One region of the Rhizobium sp. 862_C5_N1_2 genome, then DNA from elsewhere that is predicted to be linked to it. Evidence: riboswitches for the same ligand, from Rfam matches in the RefSeq annotation. Region 1 holds a riboswitch; each other region holds the start of a gene.
What was found. Region 1 has a riboswitch for cobalamin ahead of bluB (5,6-dimethylbenzimidazole synthase). Riboswitches for the same ligand answer to the same signal wherever they lie in the genome.
Positions count from the first base shown of each region.

Region 2: linked by a shared signal. The riboswitch ahead of cobU (bifunctional adenosylcobinamide kinase/adenosylcobinamide-phosphate guanylyltransferase) and the one ahead of bluB (5,6-dimethylbenzimidazole synthase) in region 1 are both predicted to bind cobalamin.
Region 3: linked by a shared signal. The riboswitch ahead of fdhA (formaldehyde dehydrogenase, glutathione-independent) and the one ahead of bluB (5,6-dimethylbenzimidazole synthase) in region 1 are both predicted to bind cobalamin.
Region 4: linked by a shared signal. The riboswitch ahead of ACD590_RS13000 (ABC transporter substrate-binding protein) and the one ahead of bluB (5,6-dimethylbenzimidazole synthase) in region 1 are both predicted to bind cobalamin.

Region 1 covers NZ_JBPWPT010000001.1:2,194,919-2,200,412, reverse strand. Annotated here, with positions in the region: gene ACD590_RS11100 (methyl-accepting chemotaxis protein) at 1-1,600, opposite strand, end outside; gene ACD590_RS11095 (MFS transporter) at 1,871-3,274, opposite strand; cobalamin riboswitch at 3,449-3,636, shown strand; gene bluB (5,6-dimethylbenzimidazole synthase) at 3,679-4,365, shown strand; partial or broken gene ACD590_RS11085 (molybdopterin-dependent oxidoreductase) at 4,362-5,039, shown strand; gene ACD590_RS11080 (phosphatase PAP2 family protein) at 5,149-5,494, opposite strand, start outside.
Region 2 covers NZ_JBPWPT010000001.1:2,346,521-2,352,014, reverse strand. Annotated here, with positions in the region: gene ACD590_RS11855 (chloride channel protein) at 1-1,238, opposite strand, end outside; cobalamin riboswitch at 1,497-1,893, shown strand; gene cobU (bifunctional adenosylcobinamide kinase/adenosylcobinamide-phosphate guanylyltransferase) at 2,055-2,579, shown strand; gene cobW (cobalamin biosynthesis protein CobW) at 2,584-3,633, shown strand; gene cobN (cobaltochelatase subunit CobN) at 3,638-5,494, shown strand, end outside.
Region 3 covers NZ_JBPWPT010000004.1:275,220-280,713, reverse strand. Annotated here, with positions in the region: gene ACD590_RS34100 (putative bifunctional diguanylate cyclase/phosphodiesterase) at 1-567, opposite strand, end outside; gene ACD590_RS34095 (transporter substrate-binding domain-containing protein) at 673-1,479, shown strand; gene fdhA (formaldehyde dehydrogenase, glutathione-independent) at 1,666-2,856, opposite strand; cobalamin riboswitch at 3,077-3,276, opposite strand; gene ACD590_RS34085 (DMT family transporter) at 3,438-4,343, opposite strand; gene ACD590_RS34080 (LysR substrate-binding domain-containing protein) at 4,457-5,332, shown strand; gene ACD590_RS34075 (GlxA family transcriptional regulator) at 5,307-5,494, opposite strand, start outside.
Region 4 covers NZ_JBPWPT010000001.1:2,563,291-2,568,784, forward strand. Annotated here, with positions in the region: gene ACD590_RS12990 (ABC transporter ATP-binding protein) at 1-514, opposite strand, end outside; gene ACD590_RS12995 (FecCD family ABC transporter permease) at 511-1,542, opposite strand; gene ACD590_RS13000 (ABC transporter substrate-binding protein) at 1,548-2,564, opposite strand; cobalamin riboswitch at 2,743-2,997, opposite strand; gene blh (bifunctional sulfur transferase/dioxygenase Blh) at 3,139-4,419, opposite strand; gene ACD590_RS13010 (DsrE family protein) at 4,602-4,970, opposite strand; gene ACD590_RS13015 (AraC family transcriptional regulator) at 5,061-5,494, shown strand, end outside.

The sequences.
Region 1 (5,494 bases):
GCAGGCCCGTCGCCTGTTCGCGATAGGATTGGACGATGGAAGCGATGCTGTCGCTGATGCGGTTGATCTGCTCCTCAATCTTCAGGAGGGCATCGCCGGTCTGGTTCACCAGCCCGACGCCCGCAGCAACTTCGTCGCCCGACACATTGATCAGGTTCTTGATTTCCTTGGCTGCATTTGCAGACCGCTGGGCGAGCTCACGCACTTCCTGCGCGACAACCGCAAAACCCTTGCCGGCTTCGCCGGCGCGCGCCGCCTCGACGCCGGCGTTCAGCGCAAGCAGGTTCGTCTGGAAGGCGATTTCGTCGATGACGCCAATAATGCGGCCGATCTGGCTCGACGAGGTTTGAATCCGGTCCATCGCCCCGATCGCATCACGCACCACCGTCGCCGAGACATGGGCGCTCCGCTTTGTCTCCTCGACCAACTGCCCGGCATTTTCGGCCCGTTGCGACGATGTTCTGACCGTCGTGGTCACCTCATCCAGTGCGGCGGCGGTCTGTTCCAATGCTGCTGCCTGTTGCTCGGTCCGCCTGGCGAGTTGATCTGCGGAGGTCGCCAGCTCGCTCGAGCCGGTTTCAACCGCCACGGAAGCGGTCTTGATCTCTGTCAGAGCGGCCGCGACCGCATCGACCATGTTGTTGAAATCCTGCCGCAATTTATCGAATTCGGGACCGACATCGGCCAGGTGTATCGAGAAGTCGCCGGCGGCAAGGCCTTCCAATGCATTTGCGAGAGCGTTCATGACCAGCCGTTGCGTGTTGCTGGCCTCTTCGGTCAACAATGCGTTGCGCGCCCGTTCGGCGTCGAGCGAAGCACTCTGCTCGGCAGCGGCTTGCTCTCTCTCGACCTTCGCAATCGCCTCGTGACGGAAAACTTCCAATGCTCGCGCCAGAAAGCCGATCTCGTCGCCATTTTCCCTGTAGGTGACGGGAGAGACCAGATCGCCTTTCTGCAACGCGCTAATTCGTTCGCTGATCACCCTGATGGGCCGGCCGACCAGGCTGCGCATGGCGAGAAGGAAGGCAACGACGGCCATGGCGGTGATCGCGGACTGCGTGAGCAACGAAATGAGAACTTTCTGCCTGACTTCGGAAGCGATTTTTTCGACAGACCAGTTCGTGACGATGTAGCCGGTGGCCTTGCCTGCCTTATCCAGCGGAAGCGGCGCGATGATCGTGACCACGCCGGCGGATGTTCCGCTATCATCGACAGTCGTCTTTTCCGGTTTCGCGCTGAGACGCTTCGCCAGATCGGCGGGTGCAGGCAAACCGTTGATGCCGTCGCGTGTCCACGTATCGACTGATGCCGGTTCCGCGTTGAATGCGGCAAACTGTACAAGATCGAGCGAGGGGTCGTCGCGGTAGAGCGAATAAGCCTCGCGAACGGCGTTCGCCTTCCCCCATTTCACGCCGCCGGCGGCCAGAGATGCAAACTGCTCCGCATCCTTGGACCAGTTCGCCTTGGCGCCATCGATCAACGCCCGGGTTTCGTACATCCAGGTATAGGTGGCGAAAGCGGAAATGCCGCAGAGGTTTACGGCAACGATAATCGCCGCCAGCTTGGCTGTCAGAGGCATCGTTTTCAAAAAATGGAACATTCCGCGGCGGCCTAGAATTGCGGCTCAGTCGGACATGTTCCCGACTGGCGTATCAATACGGGCATCGACGCTGACGGTCGCATCACGAGCGCTCATGCCCATGTCCTGATAGCAACCCAAAACGCGCAAACGCAGTGTGTATTTGATGTGTGAATAAATCATAAAGTAGAAACGAATGCTGAGCACACGCGTGCCATTCGCGCCTGCTGCCGCCGGCGCCGAGCCTTGCGAACCGGTGGGTGTAGCAGGGCTTCCGTGGCGTCAGGGAGATCAGCTATTTTCAGCCACGGCCTCTTCCGGCTCGACGTGCCGGCGCTTGCGGCCGCGCGCCGTCAGTTCAGCGCCGGCATCTTGGGGCAGGCGCAGGAAGGTGATGCAGGCCAGCGCCGAAATCGCCGAGACGCTGAAGAAGGCGATGTGGAAATCCGAGACCAGCAGCCTGCCGTCGTGAAAGCTGCTGGAAATTTCGAGGATGCCGCCGGCGATCGCCACACCCATCGCCATGGAGATACGCTGGGCAACGGCATTGATTGCGGTTGCCTGGCTGCTGTCGGCATCATCGACATCGCCGAAGGCCATGGCGTTGACGCCGGAGAAAGCCATGGAGCGGAACAGGCCGCCGATCAGCAGGCAGGCCATGATCAGGAACAGTGGCGTTTCGGCGGTGAACAGGCCGTTGATGCCGAGGAAGATCGCCGCCAGCAAGGTGGTGAGGGAGATCACCGTGCGGAAGCCGAAGGCATTGAAGGTGCGCGAGGCGGCGAATTTCGAGCCCATGGAGCCGAGCGCGCTGACGAAGGTGACCGAGCCCGATTGCAGCGGCGTCAGGCCGAAGCCGAGCTGGAGCATCAGCGGCATCAGGAAAGGCAGGGCGCCAAGTCCCATGCGGAAATTCGAGGCGCCGAGGATTGCCGCCCGGAACATCGGGTAACGGAACATCTTCGGATCGAGAAGCGGATAGGGCACGCGGCGGGCATGCAGGAGGTATAGGAGGCCGGCAAGGATGCCGATCGCAACGGTGACGTAACCATAGATAACGGGCACGGCCGGCAGGCTGATCACCGACAGGCCGAAGACGAAGCCGGAGAAGCCGAGGCCGCAAAGAAAGAAGCCGGGGAAATCCATCGGCCGGGGACTGCGTGGCTCAACCGCCGGCAGGAAACGGGTGACGAGGATGATGCCGAGCACGCCGATCGGGACGTTGATCCAGAAGATCCAGTGCCAGGTGAGGTAGGTGGTGAGGAAGCCGCCGATCGGCGGACCCATGATCGGACCGATCAACGCTGGAATGGTGAGCCAGGCCATGGCATCGACGAGTTCGTGACGCGGCGTTCCCCGGACCAGCAGCAAGCGGCTGACCGGCGTCATCATCGAGCCGCCGGCGCCCTGGATCAGGCGTGAGATGACGAAGGCCGTGATCGAATTGGAAAAGGCGCAGGCGATCGAACCGATCATGAAAACGAAGATCGCCATGCGGAAGATGTTGCGTGCGCCGAAACGATCGGACATCCAGCCGCTGATCGGGATGAAGATCGCCAGCGCCACGAGATAGCTGGTAACGGCGAGCTTCAGCGCGATCGGCGAGGTGCCGATATCGGCTGCGATCGCCGGTAGGCTGGTGGCGATCACCGTCGAATCCATCTGTTCCATGAACAGGGCGACCGCAAGGATCATGGGCGTGAGGCGGGGCACGGGCAACCAAAGTGCAAAGAGAAAAAGTGCGGCGCCATGGGCGTCGGTCAGGATCGGTTTGTTTCTAAGGCAGCGATGCGCCTCTGTCCATGAAGTCGATGTCGCATGCAACGTGTCGGCGGTATGAGGGCCGGCTTGCCGCCGCCGCGCTTTCCTGAAATAGATGCGCCGTCAGGTGCCCGCCGTCCAGGCGGGAGAATCGGGAATCCGGTGCAAAGCCGGAACGTGCCCAACGCTGTAAGGCTGACGCTTGCCGCTTCATCACGCCACTGGCTTTTTGCCGGGAAGGCTGCGGCAGACGGATGACGCCGAGTCAGAAGACCGGCCTGGCTAGATAGACCGATCCGCGCGGACGGCGGGGCGGTTGCGTTGTTGGGGATTTGACGATGCGACCCTTTGATGATGATGCCCTTTCGGCGGCGTCCGGTTTTTCCTTGGCCGAACGCGAGGCCGTCTATCATGCGATCATGACGCGGCGCGACGTTCGCAGCCAGTTCCTGCCCGATCCCTTGCCGGATGACCTTGTGCAGCGGCTGCTGACGGCTGCCCATCATGCACCCTCCGTCGGCTTTATGCAGCCGTGGAATTTCATTCTGGTGAAAAGCGCAACCGTGCGGGCGCGCGTCCGGGATGCTTTTGCGAGGGCCAACGAGGAGGCGGCGCTGATGTTCGAAGGCGAACGGCGGCAGGCCTACCGCTCGCTCAAGCTCGAAGGCATCGTCGAGGCGCCGCTCGGCATATGCGTGACCTGCGATCCTACCCGCAGCGGCAGCGTCGTGCTGGGGCGCACGCACAATCCCAGGATGGATAGCTATTCCACAGTCTGCGCCATCCAGAATCTCTGGCTTGCGGCGCGGGCGGAAGGGGTCGGGATCGGCTGGGTCAGCATCTTTCATGAAAGCGACCTGAAGAGCATTCTCGGTATACCCCAGCATATCGAGGTGGTCGCCTGGCTCTGTGCCGGTTTCGTCGACCGGCTCTATGACGAGCCGGAACTGTCCGTCAAAGGCTGGCGGCAGCGGCTGCCGCTCGAGGAACTCGTCTTCCATGATGGATGGGGACTGAACACCTAGAGGTCGTCTTCTTCGGCACCGACAAAGGCGAGGTCACGATTCGCGACATCAAGATGCAACAGAACTTCGCTCGCAGCATGTCGCTCGCAGACGCGATGAACCCCGACAATCTGCTCTGCTACGAAATGAACGGAGCGACCCTGCCTGCCCCCAACGGTTTCCCGCTGCGGCTGATAACTCTGGGCTGGTACGGGATCGCCAACGTCAAGTGGCTGAAGGGCATCGAGGTTCGCGACACCCGCTTCATGAGCCTGCTGATGGGCCGCGACTATGTCACCATCCGGGAGGAAGAGCACAAAGGCGAGACCGTGCGGGCCGAGACCTCGGTCGGCCGGGCCTTGCTGAAATCCGCGCCCGCCAAGGTCACGCGCAACGACTCGGGTCACCGGGTCGTCGGCGCAGCCTGGGGTGCACCGATCGACCGGGTCGAACTGAAAATTGATCAAGGGCCCTGGATGCCGGCAGTCATCGATCACAGCGAGGAGGCCGAATACGCCTGGAAGATTTGGTCACTGGATTGGCCAAATCCCTCGCCTGGAGAACACACGGTGACCTCGCGCGCGATCAGTACCGCAGGGCAAATTCAACCGGCGATGGACGATCCCTTGATCGCCAAAAAGCACACATACTGGGAAAGCAATGGCCAGGTGACGCGCCGCATCCGCATCGTTTGAGAAACGTTGCTGCCTCGCACGTCGGCTGCTGAGTGAACGGAACGTTCCACCGAGAACCCTTCGCTTAGGATTGCGACATTTCGGGAGAAAGGCGCTAGCGGCCCTTCCGCTAGTCTGCCCCGTCTTTTTTTGCCCGCTCGATGAATTTCCCGGCGACTGCTTTGCCAAGTGCGGCACCGGCCCGGTTGTCCATTTCATAGTGGATGCCGGCCCAGATGCGGGAATCGCCCGCTTCCTTGCCGACCGTTCGGATGAACTCCGCCTGGTCGGGGAACAGATAGGCAAGCACCTCGCATCGGGCAGTCGACAACGTGGAGTGATTCGACGGATAACTGGGATGGGCCGGCACTGCGAACAGGGGAGTGATGCTCGGGTCAAGCATGTTGGGCCGCAGGTACCAATAAGCGTATTTCCCGTCGTTGCTTGCAATGTAGGCGTCGTAGTAGACCGTTGCG
Region 2 (5,494 bases), 150 kb from region 1:
GTAATCGGGAAATCGCCGGTGATTTCGAGCGCCAGGAACGTCATGGTCAGCGGCCCGCCGATGACGGCGACGGCGAGCGAACTCATGCCGACCACGGCATAGATGACGGGCGTCAGCGTCGCATCGGCGAAATAGGGGCCGCAATAGGCGAAGAGCTTGCCGAGCAGGGCGCCCATGAACAGCGAGGCGAAGAACAGCCCACCCCTGAAGCCGGAGCCGATCGAGATCGCCGAGGCGAAGGATTTCAAGAGGAAGAGGCCGATCAGCGTCGGGATCGCCACCTCACGGGAAAGGTTGAGATGCAACGCGCCGTGGCCGGCCGAGAGCACCTGCGGTGAGATCATCGCCAACAGCCCGACGATGATGCCGCCGAGTGCCGGGCGGAAGGGTGGGGCGATCGAGCTCTTGCGCGCCAGCTCTTCGACAAAGGCGACGCCCTGCATGATCAGGATGCCGACACCGGCGCAGAAAGCACCGAGCAGCAGTGCCGGGATATAATCGGCTGGCACGACCGAGCCGAAGCTGCCGATATCGATGGTGAAATCGCTGCCGGCAAGCAGCCTTGCGATCAGGGTGGAGACAAGGGCGGAGACGACGACAGGCGTCAGCGACACGATCGTATAGGTGCCGATGATCAGCTCAAAAGCATAGAAAGCACCGGTCAGCGGCGCGTTGAAGGCGGCGGCGATGGCGCCCGCCGCGCCGCAGCCAACGAGGGTGCGCAGGTCCGAGCGGCGAAGCTGCAGCTTCAGGCCGAATTTCGAGGCGAGGCCGGCAGCAAGCTGGGTATAGCCGGCCTCCAGGCCGACGGAGGCGCCGAAACCGTTGGAGATCAGGTTCTGCACGGCAACGATGATGCTGTCGGTCAAGGACAGGCGGCCGCCATGCAGCGCATTGGCCTCGATCGGGTCGACCATCGGCTTCTTGCGTCGTTTCGCCAGCACTAGGAGCAACAGGCCGAGCAGGGCGCCGCCAATGACGGGGGCAGTGAGCAGCAGCATCTTGTTCTCGATCTCGGACGAGCTCAGTCGCTCGCTGTCTGATATGCCGAAGACCAGCTGATGCAGCTCGTTGGAGACGTAACTCATGCCGGTGACGGCGAGACCCGAGATGATGCCGACGACGGCGCCCGCCAGCGACAGGCCAACCTCGCTACGGCGGGTCAGCGCCCGCAGGCGTCCCGGATCGAAGAAAACACGCAGCGCACGAAAACGGCGCCGATCCAATTTCATAAGCATGGCTAGACAACTAGGCGGGGAGAGGCCCGGTCAAGGGCGGAGATGGTCGCGCAGTCCGCTTGCGACGCAATTGCGGCGAAAAGCCGGCGGCTGGGACAAATTTTTATGATGTAAGTCTCTGATAAATGACGATATTTTAGGTAGAGTAAGTCGTGTTGGCGGAGTTGCTTCCTCTGGCCGGCCATTGCCCGGTCGCCAAGGCCGGTTGACTTCACCTCTGAGCTTGCCTAACCATCCCTCAACGGATGGTCGCCCGACCATCCCGACATAACGGATGGTTCCGGATCGGTGTTACGCCCTTCCGGATGAAAAGGGAATGTGACGCGGCGGACCCAAGCCGGGCGCCTTCATCACAGCCGACCCCGCGACTGTAGAGCGGTCAGGGTCTTCCATCCGGCGTTAAGCCCTTTCTGCCGGCAGCCTGCAATCGTGCAGGCGGGCGGGACGGGCGGCATGCCGGAAAAGCCACTGGATATGCATGGTGATCAACCGGGGTCGGACGCCTCTCAAGTCTACGAATCGTCCACCTTTTCACTGATGCAGCCGGGAAGGCAAGGATGATCCGCTGGCACGATCAGGGCGACCGGTTTCCGGTCTGCCCCGATCGCAGCCGATAACCGCGAGCCAGGAGACCTGCCATGCGTGCCGGGCGCGAAGCCCACACCTGGGCACTATGCCCGTTGCCAGCACGGAGGTTGTCTTGGCTGAACGATTGAATTCAGCGCAGCCTGGTGCGGCGCGATTTGGCGGGGCCTTACAGCCGCCGGCGTCTTCCGTAGCGGCTTGCGCGGCATCTATTCAGAAGGCAACGCCGGCATGACGGCTGCCCCCTCCAACACTGTCTTCATCCTCGGCGGCGCGCGCTCCGGCAAGTCCAGGTTCGCCGAATCCCTCGTCACCGCGACCGATCTGGATCGCCACTACCTTGCCACCGGGCGGGCCTGGGACGAGGAGATGCAGGCGCGCATAACGCAACACAAGGCCGATCGCGGTCCGTCCTGGACGACGCATGAGGAGCCGCTCGATCTTGTCGGCAAGCTTACCGACATCGATGGCGAAGGGCGCATCGTGCTGATCGATTGCCTGACGCTGTGGGTCACCAATCTGATGATCGAGGAGCGTGAGATGGCGGTGGAATTTGCCGCACTTGCCGATTTCCTGCCCGCCGCGAAGGCGCGGCTCGTTTTCGTTTCCAACGAGGTCGGTCTCGGCATCGTGCCGGATAATCGCATGGCGCGGGATTTTCGCGATCATGCCGGCCGGCTGCACCAATCGATCGCGGCGAAGGCCGCCGAAGTCTATTTCATCGCGGCAGGCTTGCCGCTGAAAATGAAGGGTTAAGTCCATGAACCAGCAGAAGATTCCCGCAACCGTCATCACCGGCTTCCTCGGTGCCGGCAAAACGACGATGATCCGCAACCTGCTGACCAATGCCGGCGGCAAGAAGATTGCGCTGATTATCAACGAATTCGGCGATCTCGGCGTCGACGGCGACGTGCTGAAGGGCTGCGGTGCGGAGAATTGCACTGAGGACGACATTATCGAGCTCACCAATGGCTGCATCTGCTGCACGGTCGCGGACGACTTCATCCCGACGATGACGAAGCTGCTCGAACGCGAACAGCGGCCCGACCATATCGTCATCGAAACCTCGGGCCTTGCTTTGCCGCAGCCGCTGGTCGCCGCCTTCAACTGGCCCGACATTCGCACCCAGGTGACCGTCGACGGTGTCATCACGGTGGTCGATAGTGCTGCCGTTGCCGCCGGCCGTTTCGCCGACGACCATGATGCCGTCGATGCGCGCCGTGCCGAGGATGAATCGCTCGATCACGAAAGCCCGATCGAGGAGCTGTTCGAGGACCAGCTCACCTGCGCCGACCTCATCGTGCTCAACAAGACCGACTTGATCGACGCCGCGGGCCTTATCAGGGTGCGCGACGAGGTCGCCTCCCGCACGGTGCGCAAGCCCGTGATGATCGAGGCGAGAAATGGCGAGGTGTCAGCCGGCATCTTGCTCGGCCTTGGCATCGGCACGGAGGACGATGTCGCCAATCGCAAGTCGCATCACGAGCTGGAGCATGAGGATGGCGCGCCGCACGATCACGACGAATTCGACAGCTTTGTCGTCGATCTCGGAGCCATTGCCGATCCCGCCGGTTTCGTCGAAGCGCTGAAGGACATCATATCAGCCCATGACGTGCTGCGTCTCAAGGGTTTCGTCGACGTTTCAGGCAAGCCGATGCGTTTGCAGCTCCAGGCCGTCGGCAGCCGCATCGACCATTATTTCGACCGCGCCTGGGCAGCCGGAGAAAAGCGCGGCACACGCCTCGTTGTCATTGGCCTGCACGAAATGGACCAGGACGCGGTGAGGGCGGCGATCGAAGCGCTGGCATAGACCGATGCATCTGCTTCTGGCCCAGCAGGGAACGATCAGCGACGGCGAGGAGGCAATCGACCTTGGGCAGACGCCGGGCGATATCCTGTTCCTGTCGGCGGCCGACAGCGAGCTTGCCGCGATCGCAGCCGCCCATCGCGATCGCCGGACAGCACCTTCGCTGAGGCTCGCCAGTCTGATGAGCCTCAAGCATCCGATGTCGGTCGATACCTATGTCGAGCGCACCGCGCGGCATGCGAAGCTGATCATCGTGCGTGCGCTCGGCGGCGCCAGCTATTTCCACTATGCGCTGGAAGCGCTGCATGCGGCTGCGGCTCGCGCCGGTGCACTGATTGCGGTCTTGCCGGGTGATGCCAGGCCAGATGCGGGGCTGGTTCCTTTCTCCAATGTTGATCTCGACGATCTCAACGCGCTCTGGGCCTATCTGATCGAGGGCGGCGATGCTAATGCGCGGGCGTTTCTCGATTATGCCGGGGCGATGCTGTCGGGCACAGAGATGCCGGCACCGGCTGTGCCTTTGATGAAGGCAGGTATTTGGTGGCCGGGGCGGGGGTTGATCGGGGTCGAGGAGTGGCGGCGGGTCGTTTTAGATATGTCTTCGGGTGCGGGGATGGTAGCGGAGGAGGGATTTGAATCCCCTACAGTCGCCATCAGCTTCTACCGCGCCCTGGTGCAGAGCGGCGAGACCGGGCCGATCGAAGCGCTTGTCGAGGCGCTGGCCGCACTCGGCCTCCGGCCGCTGCCGGTCTTTGCCTATAGCCTCAAGGATCCCATCTCCACCGGCATTCTCGAAAGCGTGTTTTCGGCGCTGAAACCCGACGTTGTCATCAACACGACGGGCTTTGCGGTCTCGGCACCGGGTGCGGACCGGCAGCCGACGGTGCTGGAAGCGAATGAGGCGATCGTGCTGCAGGCGATCCTGTCGGCCTCGTCGAAGGAGGCATGGGCGGCTTCTCCGCAGGGCTTGTCGGCGCGCGATCTCGGCATGAACGTGGCACTGCCTGAAGTCGATGGCCGGGTGCTGGCGCGGGCGGTGTCCTTCAAGACGGCGGCGCGCTACGATGCGCTGGTCGAGACGAATATCGTCGCCAGCCAGGCCGATGCCGGCCGGGTGCGCTATACGGCTGAACTTGCCGCCAATTGGGCGCGGCTGCGGAAGACTTCCGCCGGCCACCGGCGCATCGCGCTCGTCATGGCGAACTATCCGAACCGCGACGGCCGGATCGGCAACGGCGTCGGCTTGGATACGCCGGCCGGCACCGTCGAGGTGCTCAAGGCTATGCGGGCGGCGGGATATCCGGTCGCCGAGATTCCGGCCGACGGCGATGCGCTGATCCGCCACCTGATGGAAGGACCGACCAATTCCGGTTCCGACGGAAAGATCATCCGCGAGACGCTTTCCCTGAGTCTGTACAACAGCTTCCTGGAATCTCTTCCCAGTAAGATTCAGGATGAGGTGAGAGCCCGCTGGGGCAACCCGCAAGACGATCCGTATTTTCGCGAAGGCGTCTTCGCCCTGCCTTTTGCGCGCTTCGGCGAGGTGCTCGTCGGCATCCAGCCAGCACGCGGCTATAATATCGACCCGAAAGAGAGTTATCATTCGCCGGATCTCGTGCCGCCGCACGGTTATCTCGCCTTCTACGCTTTCCTGCGCCGCGCGTTCGGCGCCCATGCCGTCATCCATATGGGCAAGCACGGCAATCTTGAATGGCTGCCGGGCAAGGCGCTAGCGCTGTCAGAAAGCTGCTATCCCGAGGCGATCCTCGGGCCGTTGCCACATCTCTATCCCTTCATCGTCAACGATCCGGGCGAGGGCACGCAAGCCAAGCGCCGAGGTGCGGCCGTCATTATCGATCATCTG
Region 3 (5,494 bases), on a different contig from region 1:
CGCAAGGCGGCTTTCCATCGAGGACGGCGTTCTTTCGTTGGAAACCGCGCCTGGTCTCACCCCGAGGCGGGCATCCTGAAGCAGAGGCAAAAAGAGAGGCTTCATCCAGCGATAACGCTTTTCCGTTTGGGCGTCCGCCAGCATCAGCAGTTGAGCCTTCTCGTCGACGACAAAGGCCTGATCGTAGCCGAAGGCGGACATTGCGGTCTGGCTGATCGCACTCCCGGCGGCCGCTGTCAGAACGGCATCGAGGCTGGAGGAACCTCCGCTTGACCGGGCAGCCGGATAAACACGTGTGAGGTAGCCGTTGCCGAACTGGCCGATGACATGGGCGACTTGATCGACCTGTTCCCGCAGGCGGGCATTCACAAGCTGGCGCTGTCGATCAAGGGCGGCAGCATCGCTTTCGGTTCCTGCCCAGAGCGCCGAGAGTACAACAAGTCCGATCGCTCCAAGTCCGCTGACGGCAATCAGAAACAGAATTCTTCCCGAGGCAATCCAGGATTGCTGAAACGTCTTGGAGCTGGAAGGAAGAACGATCTGCAAGCCTAGACCCCTGAACACCACCACACGGGCGCATTGGCCGACGCTAACAAAGAAGCGTTCACGTAGAATTAAAGGCTGCGGCGCACTATGGGGCGAGATCGACTATTCCCCGAGGAGCTCCCGACGATGTTGCGCATATCCATTCAGACTATACTGCGCGGAGCGCTGATGGCGGGCGGGATGGGTATTTTTTTGGCCGCGACCTCGCCGCTTGAGGTGGCCGCGCAAGATCGCATGCCAATGAGAATTGCCGTCGAAGGTGCATTTCCGCCCTTCAACTATCTCGATGCAAATAACAAACTTCAGGGCTTCGACATCGATATTGCCAATGCGCTGTGCGAGGTTGGCAAGTTCGAATGCCAATTTATCATCGAGAAGTGGGACGACATTATCCCCGATCTCGTTGCCGACAAATACGACGCGATCATCTCATCCATGTCGATGAGCCTTGAGCGGCGTCAAAAGGTTGCCTTCACTGAAAAATACTACAACAGCCCGTCTGTGTTCATCGCCCGGAAGGATTCGTCGATCAGCGATGTCAGCCCCGCCGCCCTCAACGATAAAATTCTTGGGGTGACATCGTCGACAGCGCAGGAATCCTATGCCAACCATCTTTATCCGGAAATGAAAAAGAAGGTGTTTCGGTCTTCGCCCGAATTGTACAAGGGTCTGGCGGACGGGAGCGTCGACATTATCCTCGAGGATAAACTCGCCATCTACGACTGGATTGCCAACACCAAGGCAGGAAGCTGCTGCGAGTTCAAAGGACCGGATCTGGTCGACATCACATACTTCGGTGAGGGTGCCGGCATCGCGCTGCGCCTCGATGACAAGGAGCGTCTTGCGCGCCTGAACGAAGCGTTGAAGAGCATCAAGGCGGACGGGACCTACGACATGATCAACGCAAAATATTTCCCGTTCAGCATCCAGTAGTTCGTCAATCAAATCGTTGTGCGATGCAGAATGGCCGGCTTTCCGCCGGCCATTCCTATCAGGTAAAGTCCTCAGTCGTAGTCGCTAGAGCATTTCCGTTTTTCTTCGAATCACGGAAATGCTCTATCCCTTTGTTTTCTCGCAATTCCGGACGCAAAACCGCTACGCGCTTTTGCTGGAATTGCTCTAGGCGGCTTTCGCGACCTCTCCGTGCGGATCGAGGACATATTTCGTCGCCGCTCCCTGGTCGAAGCTCTCATATCCATTGGCGGCATCGTCGAGCGGAATGACCTTGGCGTTGACGATATCGGCAATTGGCAGCCGGTCGTGGAGGATCGCCTGCATGAGCTGACGATTATATTTGATCACCGGAGTCTGGCCGGTGTGGAAGGACTGCGCCTTGGCCCATCCGAGGCCGAAGCGGAGCGACAGATTGCCGTGTTTGGCGGCGTTGTCGACGGCGCCCGGATCCTCGGTAACGTAGAGGCCGGGGATGCCGATCGAACCCGCGGCACGGGTAATCTCCATCATCTGATTGAGCACGATCGCCGGCTGTTCGCCGCCCGAGTGGCCGCGTGCCTCGAAGCCGACCGCATCGATGGCGCTGTCCACCTCATTGGTGCCGACGACCTGCGCGATCATGTCGCCGAGACGGTCGCTCTTCGACAGGTCGATCGGTTCGAAACCGACCTTCGCCGCATGCGCCAGACGGTCCTTGTTGAAATCACCGATCATCACGACAGCAGCGCCGAGAATGCGAGCCGAAGCCGCAGCCGCAAGGCCGACAGGGCCGGCACCGGCGACATAGACGGTCGAGCCGACCCCAACACCTGCACGCACTGCGCCATGGAAGCCGGTGGGCAGAATGTCGGAGAGCATGGTGAGATCACGGATCTTCGCCATTGCCCTATCCCGATCGGGGATTTTCAGCAGGTTGAAATCTGCGTAGGGAATGGTGACATAGCGCGCCTGTCCGCCGATCCAGCCGCCCATGTCGACATAACCGTAAGCACCGCCGGCGCGGGCCGGGTTTACCGTCAGGCAGACACCGGTATCCTGAGACTTGCAGCAGCGGCATCGGCCGCAGGCGACATTGAAAGGCACCGAGACGATATCGCCGATTTCGAGCATCTCGACGTCGATGCCTTTCTCGATGATCTCGCCGGTGATTTCATGGCCGAGGACCAGGCCCGGCATCGCCGTCGTGCGGCCGCGGACCATGTGCTGATCGGAGCCGCAGATATTGGTCGAGATCACCTTCAAAATCACGCCGTGTTCAATGCGGCGGCCGTCAGGCGCTTCCAGCTTCGGGTCGTCGATGTCGCGAACTTCAACCTTGCCCGGCCGGAGATAGACGACGCCTCTATTTTTGCTCATGAATTCCTCCCACTTGTTTGAATGCCTCGATCTGCAACCGATGCAGTCGATGGCAACCTTCCCTCCGGCCTGCCTCCTCTGCAGCCCGGTCCACAACACGAGGATACCGCCGCATCGGGCGATATTCAGATTTGCAAAAGGGACAGATTGGATGGAGAAGAGGAGTGAACGCCATGGTTTTCGCCTGTCGTTCCGCTCGTGATCGTCTGCCGCAATCCGTCGATTTGCTGTGCCAAGAGCTGGTTTCCGGCTCCAGAATCTCCTTTCGATCCATCTCGATATCTTTCCGGATGTCTATCCGGCGATTTCCTTGAGGATTTCAGTTCTTCTACCGCTGCGGGGCGGCGCCGGCGTCAGGCCAGCGTCCCAATGGTCCATTTCGCCAGTTTGCGAGATAGCGCCTTGAACACCACAAGCAAACCATGCCTGACGTAAAACAGCGATCAAGAAAACGACATGGGCGCAACTCAAAGACGACAGTCGGCAAAGTCGCAATAGCGCTGCGTAGCAGAAATAATTGATCCCGCGAATACGGCGGTTTTCCGGATCGTCCCGGAAGATTTGATCGCCGCCTAAAGGCTTTAGGCGCGATGCGGTCGCCGGCTGCGGCTGACGTCGATTGCCGTGTGCCAGAACACGGCGCCGAGGATGATCGCGCCGCCGAAAAAGGTGGCGACGGGCGGCTCTTCGGAAAACAACAGCCAGACCCAGAAGGGCGTGAGCACGATTTCCATCGTGCCGATCAGCGCCGCCTCCGCCGGCGGCATCCGCTTCGCCCCGGCAAGGAAGAGCACCAGCGCCAGGGAGAAATTGGTCGCGCCGAAGGCGGCGAGGACGATCCAGTTGTGCAGGTCGAGCGAGCCGACCGAACCGAACGGAGCGAAGAGTGCAAGTGTCAGGAAAGCGCTGACCACGGTCGGCGGCAGGCTCGGCACGTCGGGACTGATGCGCGGAATGATGATGACGAGCGCGAAGGACGCCGTCATGCCGAGCGCCAGCAGGTCGCCCCAACCGGTCCCGCCGCCGATCGACGAGGCGACGATGACCGCAACGCCGAAGAGCGAGATGCCGCCGGCAATCAGCGTCCGCCTGGAGACCCTCTCCCTGAGGATGACCCACCCGAGCAGTGCCGCGATGAAGGGCGCGGTCGCATAGATCATCGTCACATTGGCGACGGTGGTCATGTAAAGCGCCCCGATGAAGCATACCTGACTGAAGGTCTGGCATGCGATCATCGCAAGACCTGACGGATGGAAGACGGATCGCCATTGCTGCCGTGAGATGCCCCCTTCGAGGAAAAGGCAGGGGATCAGCAGAAACAGGCCGCCGAACAACGACCGCCAGGCGATCGCCGTCCATACGTCGGTCGTCAGGAGCCGCGAATAGACGCCGCTCGCGCTCCAGGCAAGCGTCGCGGCAATGATGAGAAGCACACCCTTCTCGTGCTCGCTGCCTGCGAGGCGTCTGGCCGGATTTTCAATGGTCACGCAGATATTCTCAAAGAAGGAAGTCGAACGCGGTTCTTTTCTGCGCCAAGAATTGACATTAGACAAACGAATAGTAGAGATAGCTACCATCGATTTTTTCTATGGCTATTCCTATGCACGAGCCGATTGAGAGCGACCTGCTCAGAACCTTCCTGGTCGTTGCCGAGACTTCCAATTTCTCCGCGGCTGCCCAGCGCATCGGGCGGACGCAGTCGGCGGTCAGCACTCAGATCAAGCGGCTTGAGCAGACGATCGGCGAAGCTCTGTTCGAGCGGGGCGCCCGCGGCGTGCTGCTGACGCGCCAGGGCATACAGCTCGTCCCCTACGCCCGCAGGATAATCGACCTCCTGAACGAGGCCGCCGCGACGATCCGGAGCAAACCGCTGGACGGACCGGTGCGCATCGGAATTCCGGAGGAATACAGCCAGACGGTGCTGCCGGCAGCCCTTGCTGCTTTCGCCGTACGCCACCCGGCCGTCGAGGTCACCGTGTCCTGCGACTACACAGTTCGCAACCTGGCCGCCCTCGAGCGGGATGAGCTCGATCTGGCCGTCGTTTTCGACTGGAGCGATGAGACGAAAGGCGAGGTCATCTGTATCGATCCCACAGTCTGGGTCACATCGATGGTCCACAGGCTGCACGACATCGATCCCCTGCCGATAGCGACCTATCGCAACTCCACCTGGTCACGCGATTTTGCGCTCCGGTCGCTGGAGCAGATCGGCCGCAACTATCGAATCGCTTTCATCGCCGATACTGGCTCGGGGCTGAAGAATGCCGTGACCGCAGGCCTTGCCGTCACCACGCTTTCCCGCAGCAGCATTCCGCCCGGCTGCCGGGAACTCACCGCCGAAGACGGTTTCCCGCCGGTCGATTCCTCCAAGGTCGTGCTCCGCCGGAGCACTTACCGTTCCAGCGAGGCCGTTCGGGAACTTGCCGAAATGATACGGGACGCATTCCAGCCTATGCCCGCACCTCCGATGACGTGATGCGGCGCCGCAAGCGGCGCCGGGTCTCCGACGGGCTTTCGGAAAAACTCGCCCGGTAGCTTCTCGCAAAGGCTGAGGCCGAGTTGAAGCCGGTTGCCGCCGCGATGTCGGCGAAGGAGGCCGTCGTCTCGATCACCTTGCGGCGGGCCGCATTCAAGCGCA
Region 4 (5,494 bases), 370 kb from region 1:
GGATATCGAGATGGTTGGTCGGCTCGTCGAGCAGCAGTTCGCTCGGCGCCTGCGCCAGCGATCTGGCAATATGGACGCGCTGGCGCTCACCGCCCGACAGCGTCTGCCAGAGCTGGCCCGCCCTCTCCCGCATGCCCGTCCGCGACAGGGCCTCGTCGACGGCTGCGTCGTCTCCGGCGCCCCAGGACGACAACAGCCCGCGATGCGGCGTGCGGCCGAGCCGCACCACGTCGCGCACCGTCAATTGCGTATCCGTCGTCGTCTGCTGCTCGACGAAGGCGACGCGCCGCGCAAGCGCTGCGCGCGACAGCGAGGATATATCGTCATCACCCAGCCGGATGACGCCGCTGCGAACCTTGCGCAGCCGGCAAATCAATCTGAGAAGGCTCGATTTGCCGGAACCGTTCGGCCCAAGCAGGCCGAACACCTTGCCCCTTTCCACCGTTAGGCTGACGCCGTTGACGATGACGGTATCGCCGGCGGCAAAGCTTACCTCGTCGACGCTGATGCTCATGCATTCCCTCGCACGCGATAGAGGATGATGGCGAAGGCCGGCGCGCCGAAGAGTGCGGTGACGACGCCGATCGGCAGGATTTGCTGCGGTATGATGACGCGCGAAACAATATCGGCGCCGACCATGTAAATCGCACCGCCGAGCGCTGTTGCCGGCAGCAGCCGCCCATGCCCCGGCCCGACGAGGAAGCGGGCGGCGTGAGGGATGACGAGGCCAACGAAGCCGATCGAACCCACCATGCTGACGACGCTTGCCGTCATCGCCGCCGTCATGCCGAACAGCACGATTTGGACGCGGCGTACGGCAATGCCGAGCGAGGCGGCAGCATCCGTGCCAAAAGCGAAGGCGTCCAGCGCCCGCACATGGGCCATGCAGATGATGAAGCCGGCAAGCGCGATCGGCACCGACAGATAGACATCGGGCCAGCGCACGCCACTGAGCGAACCCAAAAGCCAGAACAGGATGCCGCGCGCCTGCTCGGCATTCGCCGAAGTCGTCACGATGTAGGAGGTCAGCGCATTGAAGAGCTGCGAACCGGCGACGCCGCAAAGGATGATGCGCTCGCCGCTTCCTCCCGCACCCGTTGCCAGGAAGCCGACCAGCAGAAAGGCGATCACCGCACCGATGAAGGCGCCGCTCGAGAGGCCGAGAATACCGTAGCCGAAGCCGAGGATCATCACGCAGACGGCGCCCGTCGAGGCGCCGGCGGAGATGCCGAGCACATAGGGTTCGGCCAGCGGATTGCGCAGCAGCGCCTGCAGGATCGCACCGGAGAGCGAGAGCGATGCGCCGGCGCTGGCCGCGACGAGCGCGCGGCTCAGACGATAATCCCAGACGATGCCCTGGTGGATGCGGCTGATCTCGAAATTCGTTCCGAACAGCCGGTTCGAGACCGCCTCCGCCGTGGTCGCAACGGGAATTGCGATCTCGCCGATGGAAACGGCAAGGCTGATCATCAGCCCGAGCAGGAGAAGTGCTACAATGGTGAGCGCGGCAAGCGCCCACCATCCCTGTTGCCTGACCGACATTGCCTTCACTGCGCCAGGCCGAAGGACTTGATGCCGTTCGCCAATGTCTCGATGCCATCGATCGTGCGGATCGTCGGGTTCATCGACTGCGCGTCCATCATCACGAAGTGCTTGTTTTTGACCGCGTCGAGCTCCTTGGTCACAGGGTCGTTCTCAAGAAAATCGACCTTGACCTTAGGATCGTCAGCCGCGTAACGGCGGCGGTCCATGGTCGCGAGCACGATGACGGCAGGGTTCGCCTGGGCGATGGTTTCCCAACCGACCAGCGGCCATTCCTCTTCCGTGGTGACGACGTTCTTCGCACCGATCGTCTTCAGGATATAGGCGGGCGCGCTGTTCTTGCCGGCGATGAAGGCATCGCCGTTGACCTCTTTGCTGGAGAACCAGAAGACGACGGGCAAGTTCTTGCCCGATGCGCCCGATATCGAAGCGACGGCATCCGCCTCGCGCTTCTTCAGCGCCGAAATCAGCGCATCGCCGCGGTCCTTCACGTCGAAAATCTCCGAGAGCTCGGCGACTTCCTGGTAGATCAGCTCCATCGTGAACAATTCCCCGCGCACGCCGTCGCCGCCATCGGTGTTGACCTTGGCGACGCAATCCGCCGGCGCGAGATATGTATTGATCCCGAGATCCTTGAACTGCTCCCGCTTGCCGACGGAGCCCTGCGCGCCGACATGCCATTCGAACTCGGCCGCCACTAGGTCGGGCTCCTGCCCGACGACGGATTCGAAGCTCGGATCGTTGTCGGCAAGTCGCTTTATCTTGCTGTTGGCCTCGGCATATTGCGGCAGGACTGGACCGACCCAGACGGCCGTCCCGGCGACCTTGTCGGCAAGGCCGAGCGAGAAAAGAATTTCGGTCATGCCCTGGCCGATCGAAACGATCCTGGCGGGCGCCTTCTGAAAAGTCACCTGCTGGCCGCAATTACTGACGGTCAGGGGGTAGTGGGTCGCGGCAAGGCTTGGTGCCGCAAGGCCGGCGAGCCCGAAGGCAAATGTCATGGCGGCGAGAATCTGGCGCATGGAAAACCTCGATGAAGGAAAAAATGACGGCCGTTCCGCGCATGTGCGCGGACCGAAAGCACGCTTAGGCGTGCCCTAGCCGCAGGAGGCCCAATCGAGACGGATGCATGCCGGAATTCGGCGAAGGTTCAGCAGGTCAATCATATCTGTTCCTTGTCCGGGCATCCCCGCCCGGTTGATTGGATCGTGATTGACGGCAGGTCTCCTGGCTTGCGGATATCCGTCGTTACATCCGCCTTCCCGCGATATCCGCAGTGGCAGGGCCATGGGCCCTTCAGAGATGGCCAGTCGCTGGCCACTCCTGAGATGATCGACAATCCGCTTACAGTTGCGGGGGCAGCCACGGTCTCGGTCCCTACTGGGTCGTCCTCACCGTGTTCCCTATTAATCCCCTTGGAGTCATCTTCAGGGAACCGTCGAACCCAGTTACGTCGCAGACCTGCACGACGTCAATGATGATTCCGAAGGAGCCATCCCACCAGCGGATAAATATGTTGCGATCGCCTCCGCCCGCCGCATCGCCGAAGCCTACCGCACCTGGGGCAAAGGCGCCCACTCCCAGCCCCGGCCGCCTCTACAACGCATCCAGCGGTATCTTCAAATACCGCCGGCCGTTCCCCTCCGGCTCGGGCAACCGCCCGCCGCGAATATTGACCTGCAGCGCATGCAGCATCAGCTTCGGCTTCGGCAGCGTGCGGTCGCGCGCCTGGCGCAGCGCGATGAAGCCGGCCTCGTCGATGCCTGCGATATGAGGATTGGCGCTTTTCTGGGCGGTCACCGTGCTTTCCCAGCGCGGGTGGCGGCCGCCGGGCTGGTAGTCGTGGCCGGAAAAGAGCCGGGTCTCCTCGGGCAGCAATAGGATGGCCTGGATCGAGTGCCAGAGGGCACTGGCGCTGCCGCCCGGAAAATCGGTTCGCGCCGTGCCGGAATCCGGCGTGAACACTGTGTCGTGCACGAAGGCGGCGTCGCCGATTACATAGGTCACTGAGGCGAGTGTGTGCCCGGGCGAAAACATCACGCGGGCTTTAAGCGCACCGATCTCGAAGGTGTCGCCATCGGCAAACAGCTGGTCCCATTGCGAGCCGTCGGTTTTAAGCGCCGGCCAGTTGTAGATCTCCTTCCAGAGCGTCTGGACGTCGGTGACATGAGCGCCGATCGCGGTCGGCGCACCGGTCTTTCCGTTGATGTAATGCGCGGCGGAGAAATGATCGGCATGCGGATGCGTGTCGAGGATCCACTCGACCGTCAGCCCTTCACTTTTGATATGAGCGAGGATGGCGTCGGCATTGGCCGTTCCCGTCGCCCCCGACATTTCGTCGAAATCGAGCACTGGGTCGATGATGGCGCAGCGTTTCGTCGCCGGGTCGGAAACGACATATTGCACAGTGGAGGTGCGGGGCTCGAAGAAGGCCTTCACATGAGCCGCCTGCCCTGCCCGCTTCTCCAGAAAGCGGCGCGCGCCGGCAAGATCGAAGCCGAGGTTTTGACCGAAGGCCTCGACATCTCCGGGCTTCATCCGGCCGTCGAGCACCTCGCCCAGCGCGTAGAGCGTCAATGCCCGTGTGCCGCTCTTGCAATGGGCGACGACCGGTCCCTTCGCCTGCGCCATCGCCGCCTGGAAGGCGCGGATATCGGCCTCGGTGATCTCGGTCCCCTTCACCGGCACGAAGCTGTAGGCGAGCCCGGCGGCGGCGGCGGAAGCCTTTTCCGAGGTATTGCCCGGCTGCCCCGGCTCCTCGCCATCCGGCCGGGCATTGATGACGGCGGCAAAGCCATCAGCCGCGAAGGCGGCAAAACCTGCGGCGTCGGGCTGCCCCGCCACCGATATCAGCTCATTGACCCTCACGGATGTCATCGAAGCCCCCGCGCTGCCCGCACCAGGCATTATCGCACGTATATCGACACAATCTCACAAGTATATTGCCGAACGCAAGAATAGGCGCTTGGTATTTCTCTGCACCTGTCGCCGATCCGCAAAGCCTGACGAAACCGGCGGGAGACGCCGCCCAAACTCCCGCCCATCCCGGCCGAGTATCGTCAAAACGACAGCGTCGCAGCACCTTCCTTGATCTCGGCATGCATGGCGCTGGCGCCGACGATGACGACACCGTCGAGCAAGTCTTCCTGCGTGTAGCCGCGCGAGGTCACGCAGGGCGGGCAAGCCCAGATCGTGCCGCCGCGCTGCTGGAAATTCTCGATCAGGCTCGACAGCGGATCGAGCGGCGGCACATGCGTCATGCGCTGGCCGCCCTTGCGCACCAGGTCGATCCCGGTGCTGGTGAGGAACACCGAGACCTTCAGCCCGGCGGTGATGCCGCCATTGGCAATGGTGAAGGCGACGGAGGACAGTTCGGATTCGATGCCTTTGGTGACGAGCACGACCAGTTTGTCGCTTTGGGTTTGCATAGTATTCTCCCGTTTGTCAGGGTGAACAGCGTTCACCCGGTTTGAACGAGCTGATGATAGGAGGGTGCGCGGGGCGCGTATTTGGCCGGAATGCGTGAAGCCTTGTCCGAAAATCCAGGCGCTGCGGGTGTCGCGCGTGACGACGTGCTGTCGGCGCTGCTGTCGACGATCCGCCTGTCGGGATCACTGCAGTTCTGCTTCATGCCGACGGGCGACTGGCAGACCGATGCCACGCCGGCCTTGGCGAGCCTTTCGGCGAAGGCTTCGGGCACGATGCCGTTTCACATCGTTGTGGAGGGCCGCTGCTGGCTGAAGACGGAAGGTGAAGAGGCCGATCTCGAGGCGGGCGACGTGCTGGTCTTTCCCTTCGGCACCGGACATCAGCTCGGCGCGGGAAGAGACGGCAAGCTGGTGCTGCCGACCCGCGACCTGCCGCAAAAGCCGTGGCGTGAGATTCCCGTGCTGCGCTACGGCGAGGCCGCGCAAGGCGTGCGGCTGCTCTGCGGCTATCTGCAATGGGACGG